4 regions of the Kitasatospora sp. NPDC007106 genome follow, and region 3 is predicted to be linked to each of the others. Evidence: riboswitches for the same ligand, from Rfam matches in the RefSeq annotation. Region 3 holds a riboswitch; each other region holds the start of a gene.

Region 1 (4,295 bases), on a different contig from region 3:
GATCCGCCGCCTGGTGCGGGCCGAGCCGCAGGGCCGGCCGGTCGTGGTGGTCTCCACGGATCGGGAGGTCGCGGACGGCGTACGGAAGGCCGGTGCACGCCCGGTCGCGTCGATCCTGCTGCTCAACCGGCTCGCCCGGCCCTGACGGGTCGTCGGCCCAGGTGGAGGGCATGGTGGCGGGGTTGTGTCGGGGTGGTGAAATCCAGCGTTCCGCGCCAAGTTCGCCCGGCACGGGAGTGGCGCAGGGGGCGGATCTTCACTAGGGTCTGGCGTCAAACCTATTTTCCGGACGTCCACCCGATCGGGTGAGTCCAGCAGGAAGAAGGAGCTAGTCCCTTGGCCTCCCACCGCCGTCCCAAGCAGCCGAGCCGCGCGCGGGTCACCGTGCTCACCGCTGCCGCCGCGACCGCGGTCGCCCTGTCGGCCCAGGCCGCCGCGCATGCCGCGCCGGCGAAGCCGAGCAAGGACGAGGTGAAGGTCCAGGTCGACAAGCTGCTCGAGGAGCAGGAGCAGGCGGCCGAGAAGTACAACGGCGCCAAGGAGCGGGCCGACCAGCTCCGCAAGCAGGCCGACCAGCTGCAGGACCAGATCGCCCGCAGCCAGGAGCAGCTCTCCCAGGTGGCGTCGGGCCTGTCCGCGGTCGCGGCCGACGAGTACCGCACCGGCGGCGTCGACCCGACGGTCGCGCTGATGCTCTCCTCGAACCCGGACAACTACCTCGCGAAGGCGTCCAGCAACGAGCAGGCCACCGACACCCAGGCCTCGACGCTGAAGGGCCTGCGGGACCAGCAGCGCCGGCTGGACCAGCAGAAGCAGGAGGCCGCCGCCATCCTGTCCGAGCTGGACCGCTCCACCCAGGTCCTGAACGACGCCAAGTCGGAGGTCCAGAAGAAGCTCTCCGAGGCCCAGAGCCTGCTGAGCACGCTGACCGCCGCCGAGCGCGCCGCGGTCCTCGGCACCGACCGCGCCTCGCGCGGCGACAGCCGCTACGACCTGGGCAGCCTGCCGCCGGCCTCCGGCTACGCGGCCACCGCGGTCGCCGCGGCGATGGGCAAGCGCGGCACCCCGTACGTCTGGGGCGCCACCGGCCCGAACTCCTTCGACTGCTCCGGTCTGATGGTGTGGGCGTACGCCAAGGCCGGCGTGTCGCTGCCGCGCACCTCGCAGTCGCAGGCGAGCGTCGGCGCCCGGGTACCCTCCTTGGCCGACGCCCAGCCGGGTGACCTCGTCATCTACTACTCGGACGCGCACCACGTCGGCATGTACATCGGCAACGGCCTCGTCGTCCACGCGCCGCACACCGGCGACGTGGTGAAGGTGATGGACGCCGACACCCTGCCGATCAAGACGATCCGCCGCGTCTGACCCTCCAGTAGCAATTCGGACATAAGCCTCACCTGCGGCGTTTCTGATGCCGCATGACACGCCCGGGCGCGTCGCGATCACCGTGTGATCTCCGACACGCCCGGGCGTCGCGTTTTGTCCGCCGACGGGTGACATCGCGTCAGCCGAGCGTGGATTGCCGGTCACCGGCGGTCGCAATCACATTTTCACGACAACATTTCCCCGTCGTTTTTCTGACAAGGATTTGAACGGATCACGGATCGGTTACTAGGGTCATCCCCACGGATCACCGCACAGTGGTTCGCCCAACCCGGGCGGCGGCGGTGGTCGCCGCCGAGTCCGCGACGCAGCAGGACGGTCCCGACCGTCCACGGGGAGCCCCTGCGGGGGTGCTGTCGAACGGAGCCGGGGAACCACGTTTCCCTCGGGGTGAATCGGCGTCAGGTCGGCCGCGCCGGCCGGGCCGCGGTCGGACCGCGGACGGGCGGGTGCGGGCGTGAGGCGTCGTAGGGCAATGCTTCCGGCCCGAACCCGTCAGCTCACCCGGTAGGCGGTGTGAGGAAGAAGGAGTCCGCCTTCGTGGCGTCCCATCGTCGTCCCAAGCCCGTCGGCCGTACCCGTGCCTCGATCCTGACTGCGGCAGCCGCCACTGCGGTGGCCCTCTCCTCGCAGACCGGCGCGCACGCGGACCCGACCCCCACCAAGGAGCAGGTCGCGGCCCAGGTCGACCAGCTCAACGAGCAGGCCGAGGCCTCCAACGAGGCCTACCTCGCGGCCGAGCAGAAGCAGCAGGACCTGCAGAAGCAGGTCACCCAGCTGCAGGACCAGGTCGCCCGCCAGCAGGCGGAGGTCAGCGGCGTCCAGGGCCGCCTCGCCGAGGTCGCGGCCCAGCAGTACCGCGACGGCGGCATCTCGCCGACCGTCCAGCTGATGCTCTCCAGCAACCCGGGCGAGTTCCTGGGCCAGGCCGGCGCGGTCAGCCGGATGAGCGCCACCCAGGCCGACACCCTCAAGTCCTTCAAGGCCGAGCAGGCCAAGCTGGACGGCCAGAAGGTCGAGGCCGAGCACAAGCTCGCCGAGCTGGACACCAGCACCCGCGCGCTGAAGGCCAAGAAGGAGGAGTTCCAGGACAAGCTGGCCAAGGCCAGCGCCCTGCTGAACACCCTCACGCAGAAGGAGAAGGACGACCTCGCCGCGGCCGAGGCGAAGGCGGCCTCCGCGGCCAAGTCCTCCGCGGACCGCGCCTCGCGGGACACCGCCCGTCCCGACCTCGGCAGTGTGGACGTGCCCTCGGGCTCGTACACCGCCAAGGCGATCGCGGCCGTCAAGTCCGCGCTGGGCGCCCCGTACGTGTACGGTGCGACCGGCCCGAGCACCTTCGACTGCTCCGGTCTGATGCAGTGGGCGTACGGCAAGGCCGGCGTCTCGATCCCGCGCACCTCGCAGTCCCAGGCCGGCGCGGGCACCAACATCGGCACCAACATCGCCAACGCCAAGCCCGGCGACCTGGTGATCTACTACGGCGACCAGCACCACGTCGGCATGTACGTGGGCGGCGGGCAGGTCATCCACGCGCCGCACACCGGTGCGGTCGTCCGTTACGTCTCGGCGACGGCCATGCCGATCTCGGCGATCGTCCGGGTCTGACGGCCCGTCCGGCGGCTCCCCGCGGGCCCGGCTCCCCCTGGGGGCCGGGCCCGCGGCCGTTGCCGCACCCGGCGGCCCAGTCGGCAGAATGTCCGATTGAAGGTCAAATATTCGGTGCTGGCAGGGTTTGGACTAGCTCGGCCGGACTCGCTAACGTCTGCCCCCGGATGTCCGCGAGGACGCCCGCCCGACCCGGGCGGCGGCGGCCGTCCGTTCGCAGGAACGGAGCCGCCGCCGCATGTCCGCGCATCGACGCCCCCAACTGCCGGGCGGCCACACCCTCGCCCGGGCCCTGGTGCTCACGGCCGCGGCGACCACGGCCGTCGGCGCCACCGTCGGCACCGCGGCCCACGGCGCCCCCGCCGACCCCGGGCGGCGGACGGCCGACGTCCGGGCGAAGGTCGACCGGCTCTACGAGGAGGCCGAGCAGGCCAGCGAGCGCGCGAACGCCGCGGGGGAGGACCAGAAACGCCTGCAGACCGAGGCCGGCCAGCTGCAGGACCAGGTCGCCGCCGGCCAGGAGGAGCTGAACGGGCTCTACACCGACCTCGCCACCGCCGCCGCCGCCCAGTACCGCGACGGCGGGCTCGACCCCTCCGTCCGCCTCATGCTGGAGTCCGACCCGGCCGGCTACCTCACCCGCGCCCGCGCCCTCGACCAGGCCGCCAGCCGGCAGAGCGACACCCTGCACCAGGTGCTCGACCGGCAGCGCCGGCTCGACCAGCGCCGCGCCGAGGCCACCGCCAAGCTCGCCGAGCTGGAGGAGGTCCGCCGCTCGCTCGCCGACCACAAGGACGAGGTCCGGCGCCGGCTCGGCGACGCCCAGCGGCTGCTCGGCGGCCTCACCACCGACGAACGCGCCCGGCTGGCCGCGGACGACGCCGCCGACGCGGCCCGCCGCGCAGCGCACGGCGCCGACCGGATCGACCTCGGCGACCAGCCGCCCTCCTCCGACCGTGCCGCCGCCGCCCTGGCCGCCGCGATCAGCCGGATCGGCTCGCCCTACGTCTACGGATCCACCGGCCCTTCCACGTTCGACTGCTCCGGTCTGATGTACTGGAGCTGGCGGCAGGCCGGAGTCACCCTGCCGCGCACCTCGCAGGCGCAGGCACACGCGGGGAGGCGAGTCAGCCTGTCCGAGGCGCGACCGGGAGACCTGGTGATCTTCTACAAGGACATGCACCACGTCGGCATGTACGCCGGCGGCGGCGTGGTCGTGCATGCCCCGTACCCCGGAGCCCGGGTCCGCTACGAGAGCGTCGGTGCCATGCCCGTCAGCGGGGTGGTGCGGGTCTGAGCGCCTT
Region 2 (5,302 bases), on a different contig from region 3:
CACCCGGACCAGTTCGAGCAGCGCCGACAGCTGTTCGTCGGGGCCGAACCGGTCCGGGTAGGCGAACAGCAGGTACGAGCTGAGGGTGAGGGCGAAGGTGCCGTCGGCGAACGGCAGCCGGGGCAGTTCGGCGGCCACGTAGCGGTGGGGGTGGGCGGCCCGGTCGGCCGTGAACAGCTCCCGGGCCCGGTCCCAGCTGCGCAGGTACTTGTCGTACCGGAGGTGGCGGGGGGAGGGGTAGCGCTGCGGGGTGCTGCACATCTGCGCGGCCATGGCGTCCCGGCCGGCGCGGGCCAGGTCGGCGAGCACGGCGGGCGGCACGGCGTACAGCGGATCGGCGGCGACCACCCGGCAGCCGAGCGCGCGGGCCTCGGCGGCGAGCCCGGCGGCGCCGCCGGGGCAGTCCAGCAGCGGACCGGACAGGCCGCGCAGCACGGCCCGGCTGAGGCCGAAGGAGGCGCAGTACTCGTCGAGCGGACGGGACGTCACCAGCACGGCGGCTCCCTCGCGGACGGGCGGTGCACCCGGGCGGCGGCCCGGGCGCGGTACGGCCTCATCGGACCACGGCCCCCGGCGGCCCGCATCCGGGCTGTCGGGGGCCGTGGGGGCCGCACCTTGAGGGGCAGTCGGCTCAGCGGCCGCCGAGCAGGCCGCGGGCGGCGAGCCGGTTGACCGCGGTGAGCCCGCGGACCAGCTGCGGGGTGAGCAGCACCAGCACGATGCCGAGGGCGCAGACGCCCGCGATCTGGGCCGGGCTGGTGACGTAGAACTCGTGGTGGCGCCCGGCGTCGGTGGTGAAGTCGTACACCCGGTAGCCCGGCCAGTCGGTGTACCGGGCGAAGACCCAGTGGTAGAGCGGGTACAGCGCGACCACCCAGCCGGTCACCAGGAAGGTCACGGTGACGGCGAAGCTCAGCACCGCCCAGGGGAACATCAGCACCTGGTGCAGCACCGCACGCCAGCCCGCGCCGTCGGCGAGCCGGGCGGTGACGGTGCCCCAGAAGCCGGGGCGCTTCGGGACGACGGGCGCGGGCGCGGCGACCGGCGTGCCGAGCAGGACGCGGGCCCGGTGCCGCTCCAGCGCGCCGAAGCCGCGGGCCTGCACGAGCAGCAGGGCCAGCACCGGCAGGCCGAGTGCGGTGACGAGCAGGCCGAGCCCGGTGCAGAACAGGGCGACGGCGACGACGAAGGCCGCGATCGCGATCGGCAGACCGGTGAGGACGAAGCCGACCTCCCGGTAGGTGGCGGCCGCGAACGGCGCCCGTAGGAAGCCGGGCCGGCGCTCGGCGGGCACGTCGCCCGGGTAGGGCGCGTCACCCGGGTACGGCGCGGCGGTCTGGTGCAGCGGTGCGGTGGTCATCTGTGGCCCCTCGGTGTCCGTTCGGACTGACGACTCCACGGTGCCGGAGCGGGGCGCCCGGGGTAATCCGGCCCACCGGCGGCTCAGGGGTGGGGTTCTCCCCACCCCCGTGCTGCGGCGGGCCGCACCCACTCGTCCTCCAGCAGCGAGAACAGCAGCGAGTCCCGCCACGCCCCGCGCACCAGCCGGTCGTGCCGGATCCGGCCCTCGGGCCGGAAACCGGCCCGGGTGAGCACCCGCACCGAGGCGGCGTTCTCCGGGTCGACCCGGGCGGCGAGCCGGTGCAGGCCGAGCGTCCCGAAGCCGAACCCGCAGAGCAGCGCGAGGACTTCGCCCGCGTAGCCGTTGCCCCAGGTGTCCCGGCGCAGCACGCAGCCGAGGGAGGCGGCGCGGGTGCCTTCGAGTTCGAGGACGGCCTGGCCGATCGGCGGGGTCCCGCCGTCCCGCTCGGCCGGGGCGACGGCGAGCCGGTAGACGGTGCGCGGGTCCTGCTCGGCCTCGTCGAGGGAGAGCTCGACCTGGTCGGCGCACTCCTCCTCGTCGCACACCTCGTACCCGAGGTGCCGGACGGTCTCCGGGTCGCCGAGGACGGCGTGCAGGGCGAGAACGTCCTCCGGGTCCAGCCGGAACTCGCGGATCGCCAGGCGCGGTCCCACCAGGCGGACCTGGCGGACCGTCCGGACCTGTTCGGCTGTCATGGCCGCCGACCCTACCCCGGCCGGCCCGGCCGCACCCCCGGCCCGCGGCGGGCCCGGGTGCCGCGCGCCGGACCCCGCACCGGCTACGGTACCGGCGTGGACGACGAAGACCTGCAGCTCATCCCCCGTACCCGCGCCGGGTCCCTGCTCGCCTGGGCGGACGCCGAGGCACTGCCCCCGGTACCGGAGGAGGCCGTCCAGCAGGTCCTGACCCTGCTGGAACTCGGCGGCGCACCGCTCCACGACGGCTGGCCCGAACTCGGCTCCGCCGTGGTCGAACAACTGCTCCACGAACGGCTCCACCTGTACGTCCAGCCGGAGGGCGACCCCGGCGTGTACGGCGAGACCGTCCGGCTGCTGATCGACCACCAGCGGGCCGCCCGGCGGCTCAACGCCAAGCGGCAGGAGCGGCTGCACGCCGAGGCGGAATGGCAGGGCGAACTGCTCGGGACGCTGCTGCGGCGGCCGCAGCTGCTGACCTGGCCCCGGCTCTACACGCTGCTGCTGCGGGCGGACGGGGTGGACACCGCGGACACCGACGCGGTGCGGGCCTGGCTGGACGGCTTCCGCGCCCTGGAGCCCGAGGACCGGGCGGCGGCGTACGCGGCCCTGGTCGACGGCGGCGCACTGGACCCGATGACCGGGGCGGACGCGGCACTCGGCTGGGGCGAGGCGCACCTGCTGTCGATCGGCATGGCGACGGACGGGGCGCGGCGGCTGCTGGAGTACGGGCTGATGCAGCGCAGCTACCGGAACCTGGCGGCGCTGACCGCGCAGGGCGAGCCGATGCCGTACGAGCTGCGGGGGGAGTTCGAGGACTTCGAGCAGGTCGTGGCGGACGTCGCGCTGTGGCTGTGCGGGCAGTGGACCGTCCCGGGGCTGCCGGCCCTGCTGCTCACCGACTACCCCGACCTGGCCCCCGAACCCGGCACCGCCGAACTGGAGGCCTACGCCGCAGCCCGCCAGGAGGAGCAGTAGGGGCGCGCGGGGGCACCCGGGAAAGGACTTCTCAGGGCTGGACGCCGTGGGAGCGGAGCCAGCCGAGGGGGTCGACGGGGGCGCCGCCGGCGGGGCGGATCTCGAGGTGGAGGCGGGGGGTGGTGACGCTGCCGGTGGCGCCGACCGTGCCGAGGACGGTGCCGCGCTCGACCGGGCCGTCGGTGACCGCGAGCCGGTTGAGGTGGCAGTACCAGACCTCGGTGCCGTCGGGCAGGGTCTCGACGATCCGGTAGCCGTAGGAGCCGGCCCAGCCGGCCGAGGTGACGGTGCCGTTGCCGACGGCGGTGACCGGGGTGCCGGTGGCGGCCTGGAAGTCGAGGCCGGTGTGCAGGTGGGCCCAGTGGCCGCCGGGGCCGTACTGGGCGCCGAGGGTGTAGCCGGTGGTCGGCAGGGCGAGGGCGGTGGCCTCGACGGCGGCCTGGGCGGCGCGGCGGGCCTCGGCCTCCTGCGCGGCGGCGAGGCGGGCGGCCTCGTCGGCGGCGGTGCGGTGGTCGGCCTGCTGCTGGATGCGGGCGAAGAGGGCGAGGCCCGGGTCGGCGGAGTCGGCGGCCTGGTCGGGCGCGCTCACGGCGGGTTCGGCCGCGGCGGCCGGGCCGGCGGCGGCCGCGGTCATGCCGGCGGCGCCGAGGGTGGCGGCCACGGTGGCGGTGACGCCCAGCAGCGGGCTGCCGCCCCTGGTCTGCCGGGGCATCCGGTGGCGGGCCTGGTCGGCCTGCTCCCAGGGGTGGTCGAGGAGCTGGGTGGCTGCGGCGGTGGAGTCCGCCGAGTGCGTCGACGCCACGGGGGCGCACTCCTTTCCTTCCCTCGCCGACCGGGTTAGCTGACGGGTTCGGAGCAGGAAGGTCTCCTACGGCTGGGCCACCGGCCCGGCCGATTCACCCCAAGGAAGGTGGTTCCCCGGCTCCCGTGACCACCGGCGAAGGCAGCCGCGGGATTGAGCGACACGCGCACGGTGCCGTGTCGGTACGGCGTTGCCGACCGCGCTGCGTTATCAAACGTTAATGCTAGGCACGCCTTGATTCCAAGCGTCTGCGACGGTGGATTCGTAAGGGCTACGCGCAGGATGGGCGATTTGCCATAGATTGTGAATCCGCCCCTGACGGAGGGTGATCGCCCCCCTCGGGGTGAGTATCCGTACTCATGCGGGCCGGTGCCCGCTCCGGGACCCTGCAAGGCATGAGCGCACCGATGCAGTCCCGCACCACGGCCGCCTACTACGTGCAGGCCGTCCTGTCCTTCGCCCTCGCCACGGCCGCCCTGGCGATCGGGATCGCCCGCCTCCCGGTGGACGCCTGGATGCGCGCCTTCCTGGCGGTCGCCCTGCTGTACGTGATCACGTCCTCGTTCACGCTGGCCAAGGTGGTCCGCGACCGCCAGGACGCCGGCGAGCTGGTGTCCCGGGTGGACCAGGCCAGGCTGGACAAGCTGCTGGCCGAACACGACCCGTTCCGGGCCGACAACCTCTGAGCCCCCGCGGGCCCGGCCCGCGGCGGTCAGCCGGCGGAGGCGGCCCGGGCCTGCTTGGCGGCGAAGGTCTCGCCGCCGGCCGCCCAGTTCTCGGCCGGGATCTCCTCGACGACGACCCAGACCTTCTCCGGGTCCATGCCGGTCGCCCGGGCGTAGGCGGCGGTGAGCTCGCGGGCGATCTCGGCGCGCTGCTCCTCGGTGCGGCCGGCCAGCTGCTTGACGGTGATGAGGGGCATGACGCCTCCGGTCTCTCGGTTCCCGCGGTCGCCGAAAGCTACCGCAGCCGGCACGAGCCGCCGCGCCGCCCTTGACGACTAAGGCTATTAGCCGTAGCTTTATGGCTACGGGCAATCAGCCGCGTCAGCGAGGCCAAGGAGGCCGGCCGTGAACGACACCCAGCACGCCCTGCAGACCCGCCACCTGGACGTCCCCGGCGGCCGCCTGGCGTACGACGACACCGAGCAGGGCACGGGCACCCCCGTCGTCCTGCTGCCCGGGATGCTCGACCTGCGGTCGGCCTACCGGCACCTGCACCCGCTGCTCACCGCCGCCGGACACCGGGTGGTCACCATGGACCTGCGCGGCATGGGCGAGTCCTCGGCCGCGTGGGACGACTACTCGCCGACCGCGATCGCCGGCGACGTCCGCGCCCTGCTCGACCACCTGGGCATCGACCGCGCCGTCCTGGTGGGCAGCTCGTACACCGGCGCCACCGTCGTCCGGGTCGCCGCGGACGCCCCGGAGCGGGTCGCCGGGATCGTCCTGGTCGACGCCTTCT
Region 3 (3,953 bases):
GATCGGCGTCCAGCGTGACGGTGACCTTCGCTGCCATGGCGGCTCCTCAACTCCGTGGGAGCGTCAGCCTATCCGCGCGGGCAGGCCGCAGCCCCGGGGCGGCGGGAGGCCGCTCCGGGGCTGCGGAGGGGGAGAGGAGCGCCCGGGCCGAGGGACCCAGGTACGGCTTCGGGCGCCTGCCCCGGCGTGTGTGACGCCGGGAGGGGCGGTTCAGACCCGGCCGGCGAAGTCCGGGGCCCAGTTGGCGATGGTCTGGACGCGGACGCCGGCGCTCGGGTTGGCGGCCTCGACGTACTTGCCGTCGCCGATGTAGAGCGCGACGTGGTGCACGCCGGAGTTGCTGCCGTTGTTGGACCAGAACAGCAGGTCGCCCGGCTGCAGGTTGTCCAGCGAGACGCGGGTCGAGTAGTCGGCCTGGTCGGCGGCGACGCGCGGGACGGAGATGCCCGCGGCGCGCAGCGCGGCCTGGGTGAGGCCGGAGCAGTCCCAGCCGCCGTTGCCGGTGCCGCCGTAGATGTAGGCCTGGCCCACCTTGGAGAGCGCGAAGTTGACCGCGGCGGCCTTGGAGCCGGTGGCGGTCTGCGCGGTCGTGGTGGTGGTGCTCGCCTTGACCGCGGTGGTCGCCGGCTTGGCGGCGGCCGGGGCGGCCTGGGCCGGGGTGGAGGACGCCTTGGCGGGGGTGCCCAGCGACAGCTTCTGGCCCGGGTAGATGGTGTGCGGACCGTTCTTCAGGACCGACTTGTTGATCTCGTAGAGCTTCTGCCAGCCGCCCTGGACGTGGTTGTGCTCGGCGATGGTCGACAGCCAGTCGCCGGCCCGCACGGTGTAGGTGGCGCCGTGGCTCCACTGGCCCTGCCGGGACTTCTGGCCCTGCCAGGCCTTGCCGTCCTGCGAGGTGCCGGTGGAGGCGGTCGAGCCGGTGGAGGCGGCCGGCGCGGCCGGCGCGGCCGGCTGGGCGGGGGTGGTGGCCGCCGGGGCCGGGGTGGAGGCGGAGCCGCCGGTGTTGATCTCGGGGGCCGGACCGCCCTTGGTCAGGCCGGCCTTGACGGAGCAGACGGGCCAGGCGCCGGGGCCCTGGACGGCCAGCACCTTCTCGGCGACGGCGATCTGCTGGTCCTTGGTGGCCAGGTCGGCGCGGGAGGCGTAGCTGCCGCCGCCGAAGGAGGTCCAGGTGCTGTTGGTGAACTGGAGGCCGCCGTAGAAGCCGTTGCCGGTGTTGATGTGCCAGTCGCCGGAGGACTCGCACTGGGCGACCTTGTCCCAGGTGGAGACCGAGGCGGCGGAGGCGGTGCCGGCGGCCAGCGACGGGATGCTGAGGCCGATGCCGACGACGCCGGTGGTGGCGAGAATGCGGCGGCCGCGCTTGGAGTTGATGGACAGCATGAAGCAGCGTTCCTCTCCCACGCCTGCGAGGTGAGCTGTCGGATTCGGGCTGGAGTTGCCCGGCCGCGCGCGCAGGATCCGGCGATCCCTCGCCGTTTCCGCGCGTGCGGCTTCACCCCAAGCCGGGGAGCGGTGCTGGACCGCTCCCGGGCGACTTACCTGGTTCCCCCGCCCCTGCCGAAGTGCGTTTCGCATTGCCAGTCGGACCGCCGGCAGGACTCGGCGTTCGGGCCAACTGGGTCCGTGTGACCACGAACGTGGGAGGACATTAGACAGAGTTAAGTTCAAACCGCAAACATGTGTGATGCCGGTCACAGCCGATCTTGGTATATTCCATGATCGACCCCTTGATCTTTTCGTGATCGACTTCTGTCGATTTCCGGCAAGGCCCTTCCGGGAAAACCGGCCTGTTTATGCTTCAGGACGGGGGGCCGGGCGACGGCCCGGGGGAGGGGTCGACCGCTCATGGATCACCACGGGCAGCACCGGGAGGCGGAGTCCGGCGGAGTGCCGCGACGGCCGGCGCCGCACCGCCGGGTCGGCCGGCGCAGGATGCTCGTCTGGCTCGGGATCTCCACCGCCGCGGCCGCGGTCGGCGGCGGCGAGTTGGCCCGCCGTGCGCTCGCCTCGTCGGCCGCGCCGGCGTCGGCGGCCACGCCCCTCCCTGCGGCCTCCGGAGGGCCCTCTGCCGGGCATGCGCGGGCTGCCCCGGCTCCTGTCGGCCCCTCGCCCTCCCCGGTCGATCTGACGGGCCGCCGCTGGTCCGACCCGGCGGGCTGGGGCGGCGCCGTCCCCGGGGTGAGGAGCGCCGTCAGGATCGCCGACCGCGTCCTGCTGGACGCCGACGCGTCGATCGGCTCCCTGGTGGTCGAGCCGGGCGGCTCGCTGGTCTTCGCCCCCGGGCGCAGCCTCACGCTCTCCTCCGCGGGCGCCGTGGAGGTCCGCGGCGTCCTGGCGCTGGCCCCGGCGGACGGCTCCGTGCACACCCTGAGATTTCCGTCCGTGAACGAACGAAGCTTCCGCGGCGGCGGCATGACGGTGGTGGAGGGGGACACCGGGCTCTGGGTGACCGGCACCGGCTACCTGCGGCTGGACGGCGCCGCCAAGACCGCCTGGGTCCGCGCCGCCGCCGCGCTGCGGGCCGGCGACACCGAGCTGCGGCTGGCCGAGCCGCCCGTCGGCTGGCGGGCGGGCGACGAGCTGGCCGTCACGCCGACCGGACCCCCGAGCGAGGACGAATTCTCCACCCGGTACGATCTGTGCACGATCAGACGGGTCGACGGCAAGACCGTCACGCTGACCGCACCCCTGGCACACCCGCACCCGCGGGTGACCGCCGGCGGCGGCGTCGCGGTCGGCGCCGAGGTGCTCAACCTGACCCGCAGCGTCCGGATCGAGGGCACCGCCGAGGGCCGTGCCCACGTCCACCTGACCAGCTCGCGCCGGGCCGACGTCCGGCACGCCGCGCTGCGCTGGCTCGGCCCGCGGCAGCCGGGCAAGGAGACCTGGAACGGCTCGTCGGTCACCGAGCCCGTGCTCGGCCGGTACGGCCTGCACTTCCACATGCTCGGCGACACCTCCCGCGGCACCGTCGTCGAGGGCGTGGTGGTCCGCGACAGCGGCAGCCACGCCTTCGTCCCGCACGCCAGCCACGGCATCACCTTCCGCAGCTGCATCAGCCACAACACCTGGGAGGACGCCTACTGGTGGGACGGCCCGCTGGACACCCGCACCCCGCAGGCGCCGTCCGACGACATCACCTACGAGTCCTGCGTGGCCTCCCGCACCGTCCACGAGCCGAACCCCCGCGGCTACCGGCTCACCGGCTTCTCGCTCGGCGCCGGCACCGGCGGCACCGCTCGCGACTGCGTGGCCGTCGGCGTCCAGGGCGCCACCGGCGCCTCGGGCTACGAGTGGCCGGAGACCAGCGAGGGCGTCTGGACCTTCGAGCGCTGCCTGGCCCACAACAACCTCGAGAACGGCCTCTTCGTCTGGCTGAACGCCCGTCACCACCACACCCTGGAACGCTTCGTCGCGTACCACAACGGCGGCTGGGGCGTCGAGCACGGCGCCTACCTCAACGACTTCGACTACAACGGCGGCGTGCTGTACGGCAACGGCGCCGGGGGAGTGGCCGTGCACGCGCTCGGCCGGGACAAGGGCACCGTCTTCGACGGCCTGCTGATCGACGCCGCGGGCCAGTCCGACTACGCGGTCGCCACGGCCAAACACCAGCTCGCCGGAACGACGGTGACGATCGGTCGGAGCCACCTGACGGGCTATCGGAAGGCCGGCGTCGCGTTCCGGGCCACCGCGGACGGCGAGCCGGACGACATCGCCGTGCTGGACTGCTCCTTCGGCGGCAACGAGGTGTGGCTCGACCCGCAGGCACCAGAACCGGCCCGGATCGTCCTGCGCAAGGCCGGTGAACGGCAGGCCGTGCAGCTGCGGCCGGGCCCGGGCAAGGCCGAGTGGAACGCCGCTGCCGCACCGGCCGCAGTGGACGGGCCGCCCCGGGCGGTCGTCACCCCCGCGATCCGGCTCGCCGACGCGGCGGCACCGACCCGGCG
Region 4 (5,302 bases), on a different contig from region 3:
CGCTGGGCCAGCTCGACGGCGTCCAGGGTCTCGGTGAGCGAGCCGATCTGGTTGACCTTCACCAGCAGCGCGTTGGCGGTGCCGGTCTCGATGCCGCGGCGCAGGCGCTCCGGGTTGGTGACGAACAGGTCGTCGCCGACCAGCTGGACCTTGTCGCCCAGCTTGTCGGTCATGGCCTTCCAGCCGTCCCAGTCCGACTCGTCCAGCGGGTCCTCGATGGAGACCAGCGGGTACGCGGCGACCAGCTCGGCGTAGTAGTCGATGAGCTCGGCGGAGGAGATCGCCTTGCCCTCGAAGGTGTAGGCGCCGTCGTTGTGGAACTCGGAGGAGGCGACGTCCAGGGCGAGCGCGACGTCCTTGCCCGGGGTGTAGCCGGCCTTCTTGATGGCCTCGACGATGAGGTCGAGCGCCTCGCGGTTGGAGTCCAGGTTCGGCGCGAAGCCGCCCTCGTCGCCGAGGCCGGTGGACAGGCCGCGCTCCTTCAGCACGCCCTTGAGGGTGTGGTAGACCTCGACGCCCCAGCGGACGGCCTCGGAGAAGGACTCCGCGCCGATCGGGGCGATCATGAACTCCTGGATGTCGACGTTGGAGTCCGCGTGCGAGCCGCCGTTGAGGATGTTCATCATCGGGACGGGCAGCACGTGGGCGTTGGGGCCGCCCAGGTAGCGGAACAGCGGCAGGTCGCTGGCCTCGGAGGCGGCGTGCGCCACGGCGAGGGAGACGCCGAGGATCGCGTTGGCGCCGAGCGAGGACTTGTCGGGGGTGGCGTCCAGGTCGAGCATGGCCTGGTCGATCAGGCGCTGCTCGGTGGCGTCGTAGCCGACCAGCTCCGGGCCGATCTGCTCGATGACGGCGAGGACGGCCTTCTCCACGCCCTTGCCGAAGTAGCGGTTCTTGTCGCCGTCGCGAAGCTCCAGGGCCTCGAAGGCACCGGTGGAGGCACCGGACGGGACAGCGGCACGACCGGTGCTGCCGTCGTCGAGGCCGACCTCGACCTCGACCGTGGGGTTACCGCGGGAGTCGAGGATTTCGCGGGCTACGACGACATCAATGGACGGCACGAGGCATCTCCTAGCGGAAGCGGATGAGGGTCGTTACGACCAGAGCCTAACCGCACGGGCCCACCGGGCCGTGCCGCGCATGGCCCTGTCTCACCGTGTGGCCGGTCTACTCGCCGGTAGTTCACCTGAAGGACCACAAAACCGGCCGCCCGCCCGCGGGTGCCGCCCCGCGGGCGGACGGACCGTTCGTACCGTGCCGGACCGTCAGGCCAGGCGCAGCTGCTGGCCGGGCAGGATCAGGTCCGGATCGGCGCCGACGGCCTCGCGGTTGTTCGTGTACAGCTGCTCCCAGCCGCCGGGCAGCCCGTGCGCGGCGGCGATGCCGGACAGCGTGTCGCCCTCCTGCACGGTGTACTGCTCGCGGCCGAGGGAGGGCACCGGAACGGCCTGCAGGGTGCGGGCGCCCTCGTCGGCGCCGTCGTCGGCCGGGTCGGCCGGGTCGGCCGGCCCGGTGGGCGCCGGCGGCAGGTGGCGCTCGTAGACCTCCTGGTGCGCCGTCCAGTACCACTGGTCGTCCTTCTGGTACCAGTACACGCCGGAGTCCGCGTCGAAGCCGCCGCGGCCGGGGAACTGCGGCGACGGCGACGACGGGGCCGCCGGGGCCGCCGGGGCCTGCGTCCGTCCGGTGCCGCTGCGCGTCCCGCCGCTCCCGGCGGACGCGCGGGTCAGGCCGGCGCGTTTGGAACACACCGGCCACGCGCCGGGCCCCTGGGAGGCCAGCACCTTCTCGGCGACGGCGATCTGTTCGCTCTTGCTCGCCTGGTGGGCGAGCGGGGCGTACCGGGCGCCGCCGAACCCCTTCCAGGTCCGGGCGGTGAACTGCAGCCCGCCGTAGAAGCCGTTGCCGGTGTTGATCCTCCAGTTGCCGCCGCTCTCGCACTGGGCGACCTTGTCCCAGATCGAGACGGGGGCGGCATGGGCTCCGCCCGCGGTGAGCAGCGGCAGGGCGAGGCCGACACCCGTGACACCCGCGACGGCGACCGCCTTCTCGGCGGACGTCCTGCGGCGGTGGCGGCCAGGTCCGGTGAAGAGCATGGGTTGTCCCTCTCCGAACGCCTGCGAGGTGAGCTGTCGGGTTCGGACCGGGAGGCTGGCCCGGCCGCGGCCGCAGGAGGGGCCCTGCTGACGCGGCTTCACCCCTAGCCGTGGGGACGGCGACGAACGTGGTTCCCCCGCCCCTGTCCTGGGTCTCGGTCGTGAGGCCCGGGCACGGCGGACAGGATTCGGCGTTGCCGTGCCGGGGTCCGCGGCTGCGGACTGTTCGGGAGAGTAAGCAGATCGAACGACCGATCACAAGCTCATATCGCGGGTATCACGGAGCAATTACGGAGAGCCGATAATCGCCCACGAACGATGCAGGTTTCTCCTGATTGACGAGTGTTCAGATCCGACCGGATCCGACCGGTGCGACACACCGTCAGACCGTGTCGCGCCGCCCGGACGGCCCTGCCGGGGTGAAGGCGACCGGCAGCTCGCGCAGGCCCCGCATGATGAGGCCGCCGCGCCAGCGCAGGTCCGCCGGGTCGGCGTCCAGGGCGAGGTCCGGCAGCCGGGTCAGCAGCGTCGCCAGGGCGGCCCGGCCCTCCAGGCGGGCCAGCGGGGCGCCGATGCAGTAGTGGATGCCGTGGCCGAAGCCCAGGTGCGGGTTGTCGGCGCGGGCGAGGTCCAGGGTGTTCTCGTCGGAGAACCGGGCCGGGTCGCGGTCGGCCGCCGCCAGCACCACCAGCACCGGGTCGCCGACCGGGATCTCCACCCCGCCGATCGTCAGCGGCCGGGTCGCGAACCGCCAGGTGGCCAGCTCCACCGGCCCGTCGTAGCGCAGCAGCTCCTCGATGCCGGTCTCCAGCAGGCCGCTCTCGCCGCGTGCCACCGACTCCTGCAGCAGCGCCCGCTGCCCGGGGTTGCGCAGCAGGGCGTGCAGGCCGTTGCCGATCAGGTTGACGGTGGTCTCGAAGCCGGCGAACAGCAGGATGAAGGCCATCGCCGCGGCCTCGTTCTCGGTCAGGTGCTCGCCGTGGTCGCTGGCCCGGATCAGCCCGGAGATCAGGTCGTCGCCGAGGTCGGCCCGCTTGCGGTGGATCAGCTCCGCCAGGTACGTGCGGATCCGCTTCACGGCCCGGCCGACGCCGCCGCGCTGCCCGCCGGGCTGGCCCGGCTTGGTGTGTCGCAGCATCATGCCGGCCCAGTCCCGGAAGTCGTCCTGGTCCTCCGGCGGCACGCCGAGCAGGTCGCAGATCGCGTAGATCGGCAGCGGGAAGGCGAACTCGTGGATCAGGTCGGCCGTGCCGCGCCCGGCGAAGGAGTCGATCAGCCGGTCGGTGAGCTGCTGCACCCGCGGCTCGAACTCCGCCACCCGGCGCGGCGTGAACGCCTTGGAGACCAGCCGGCGCAGCCGGGTGTGGTCCGGCGGGTCGATGTTCAGCAGGTGGGTCATCAGGTCGGCCTGCCGCTCGCCCGGGATGCCGACCCTGCCGGAGCGGTGCGCCTGCTCGCTGTGGTGCACCGGGTTCTTGGAGAGCCGGGCGTCCGCGAGCGCCTGCCGGGCGTCCGCGTACCGGGTCACCAGCCAGGCGTCCACCCCGCTGGGCAGCGTGGTGCGGTGCACCGGCGCGTGCTCGCGCAGCCAGGCGTACGCGGGGTAGGGGTCGGCGGCGAACTCCCAGGTGAAGAGTTCGGGTCGGTCGTCGGGTCGGGGGGTCTCCGGCATGCCCCGACCGTATCCGCTGCCGGGCGCCCCTCCCGACGGTGCCCGACCGGCCCGCCCGGCCCGCGCGGGCGCCGTCGGGAGGCGCTGCCCGAGGGCCCGTGCGGGACGGCCGGATCCGATCGGCCCGGACGGGCGTGAGCCTGGTCACCTGGGGGGTAATCCCTGTTGCGGAGGGTCGCGAGGTGCCTACGATCCTCCGATAACCGTGAGGGCGGACGTGCGGAGCCGCCCGCGGGGTGTCGTGCTCAGAGAGGAGCAGGCCGTGCGAGTAGCCGGGGCAGTGGTCGTCATCGCCGTACTGAGCGGGGGCGAGGGGGCCGACCTGGCCCGCCGCTTCGCCGCCGCGGGCGCCGCGGGCATGCTCGTCGCCGATCTGCGCCCGGGTGTCGCGGAGGACCTCGCCACCGAGCTCGACCGCCCCGGCTGCCCGGTCGTCGGCGTCAGCGGCGACGTCCACCAGCCCAGCGACGTCGCCGCCCTGGTCGACACCGCGAGCAAGCACCTCGGCCGGATCGACCTCTTCGCCGTCGCCGGCCCGCACGGCGAGCGGATCGTCTCCTTCGCCGACCTGGACGACAACCTCGCCCCGCTGGCCGAGCTGCTCGCCCTGGTCGGCGAGGCGATCAGCGAGGTCGTCCCGCCGCAGCGTCAGTCCGACAGCCCCTCGGCCGTCCGCACCGCCGTCCGGTAGCGCCGCGCGGCACCGCGCAGCGCCGCGTCGACGTCCACGCCGGCGTCGTAGGCGCGCTGCGCCACGGCCAGCAGCAGCTCGCCGACGTTCTCCGCGGTCAGCTCCCGCGGCAGTTCGTACGGGGCGTCCGGCACGGCGGTGAAGCCGGCCCGGCGCACCCGGGACACCAGCTTGGCCGCGTACGCGAGGGCGGGCAGGCCCGACGGGACGCCGTCCAGCACCGACTCCCGCTGCTTCTCGGCGGCCTTCAGCTGCTCCCAGTTGGCCTCGACCTGGTCGGAGCCGGTGGCCTCCACGTCGCCGAAGACGTGCGGGTGGCGGTACATGAGCTTCTCGACGATGTCGCCGGCCACGTCGTCGACGGAGAACGGGTCCTCCGGGTGCTCCTCGGCGATCCGCGCGTGGAAGAAGACCTGCAGCAGGACGTCGCCGAGCTCCTCGCGCAGCGTCTCCCGGTCGCCCTCCTCGATCGCCTCGACGAGCTCGTACGCCTCCTCGACCAGGTACTTCACCAGCGACTCGTGGGTCTGCTCGGCGTCCCAGGGGCAGCCGCCGGGCGAGCGCAGCCGGTCCATCACCGAGGCGAGGTCGAGCAGCCGCGCGCCCGGCAGGTCGTACGAGCCGGGCAGCAGCTCGATCTCGGGGACGCTGCCCGCCTCCTCCACCGCGAGCCGGGCCAGGGCGTCGGTGAGGCCCGGGTCGCCGTCCGGGCTGCCCAGCCAGACCACCGGGGCGGCCTCGGCCAGCATCCGGGCGAGCGCCGGAGCGGACGTCCGCTCGACGGTCTCCACCTCGACGCCGGCCTGCCGCAGCGCGGGCAGCTGCGGGTGCTCCGGGTCGGCG

Evidence for each region. Region 3 has a riboswitch for cyclic di-AMP ahead of ABZ641_RS27100 (transglycosylase family protein). Riboswitches for the same ligand answer to the same signal wherever they lie in the genome.
Region 1: linked by a shared signal. The riboswitch ahead of ABZ641_RS26090 (NlpC/P60 family protein) and the one ahead of ABZ641_RS27100 (transglycosylase family protein) in region 3 are both predicted to bind cyclic di-AMP.
Region 2: linked by a shared signal. The riboswitch ahead of ABZ641_RS05470 (M23 family metallopeptidase) and the one ahead of ABZ641_RS27100 (transglycosylase family protein) in region 3 are both predicted to bind cyclic di-AMP.
Region 4: linked by a shared signal. The riboswitch ahead of ABZ641_RS09615 (transglycosylase family protein) and the one ahead of ABZ641_RS27100 (transglycosylase family protein) in region 3 are both predicted to bind cyclic di-AMP.

What each region holds. Positions count from the first base shown of each region.
Region 1 covers NZ_JBEYFP010000462.1:262-4,556, reverse strand. Annotated here, with positions in the region: partial or broken gene ABZ641_RS26100 (NYN domain-containing protein) at 1-145, shown strand, start outside; gene ABZ641_RS26095 (NlpC/P60 family protein) at 337-1,365, shown strand; cyclic di-AMP (ydaO/yuaA leader) riboswitch at 1,725-1,913, shown strand; gene ABZ641_RS26090 (NlpC/P60 family protein) at 1,924-2,991, shown strand; gene ABZ641_RS26085 (NlpC/P60 family protein) at 3,230-4,288, shown strand.
Region 2 covers NZ_JBEYFP010000027.1:22,447-27,748, forward strand. Annotated here, with positions in the region: gene ABZ641_RS05450 (hypothetical protein) at 1-495, opposite strand, end outside; gene ABZ641_RS05455 (sensor domain-containing protein) at 632-1,360, opposite strand; gene ABZ641_RS05460 (GNAT family protein) at 1,444-2,058, opposite strand; gene ABZ641_RS05465 (hypothetical protein) at 2,155-3,036, shown strand; gene ABZ641_RS05470 (M23 family metallopeptidase) at 3,068-3,838, opposite strand; cyclic di-AMP (ydaO/yuaA leader) riboswitch at 3,846-4,008, opposite strand; gene ABZ641_RS05475 (YiaA/YiaB family inner membrane protein) at 4,234-4,524, shown strand; gene ABZ641_RS05480 (4-oxalocrotonate tautomerase family protein) at 4,551-4,760, opposite strand; gene ABZ641_RS05485 (alpha/beta hydrolase) at 4,909-5,302, shown strand, end outside.
Region 3 covers NZ_JBEYFP010000503.1:248-4,200, forward strand. Annotated here, with positions in the region: gene ABZ641_RS27095 (hypothetical protein) at 1-37, opposite strand, end outside; gene ABZ641_RS27100 (transglycosylase family protein) at 211-1,383, opposite strand; cyclic di-AMP (ydaO/yuaA leader) riboswitch at 1,389-1,587, opposite strand; gene ABZ641_RS27105 (hypothetical protein) at 1,854-2,039, opposite strand; gene ABZ641_RS27110 (hypothetical protein) at 2,182-3,953, shown strand, end outside.
Region 4 covers NZ_JBEYFP010000065.1:10,016-15,317, reverse strand. Annotated here, with positions in the region: gene eno (phosphopyruvate hydratase) at 1-1,061, opposite strand, end outside; gene ABZ641_RS09615 (transglycosylase family protein) at 1,266-2,096, opposite strand; cyclic di-AMP (ydaO/yuaA leader) riboswitch at 2,101-2,266, opposite strand; gene ABZ641_RS09610 (cytochrome P450) at 2,479-3,768, opposite strand; gene ABZ641_RS09605 (SDR family NAD(P)-dependent oxidoreductase) at 4,031-4,459, shown strand; gene ABZ641_RS09600 (MazG family protein) at 4,417-5,302, opposite strand, start outside.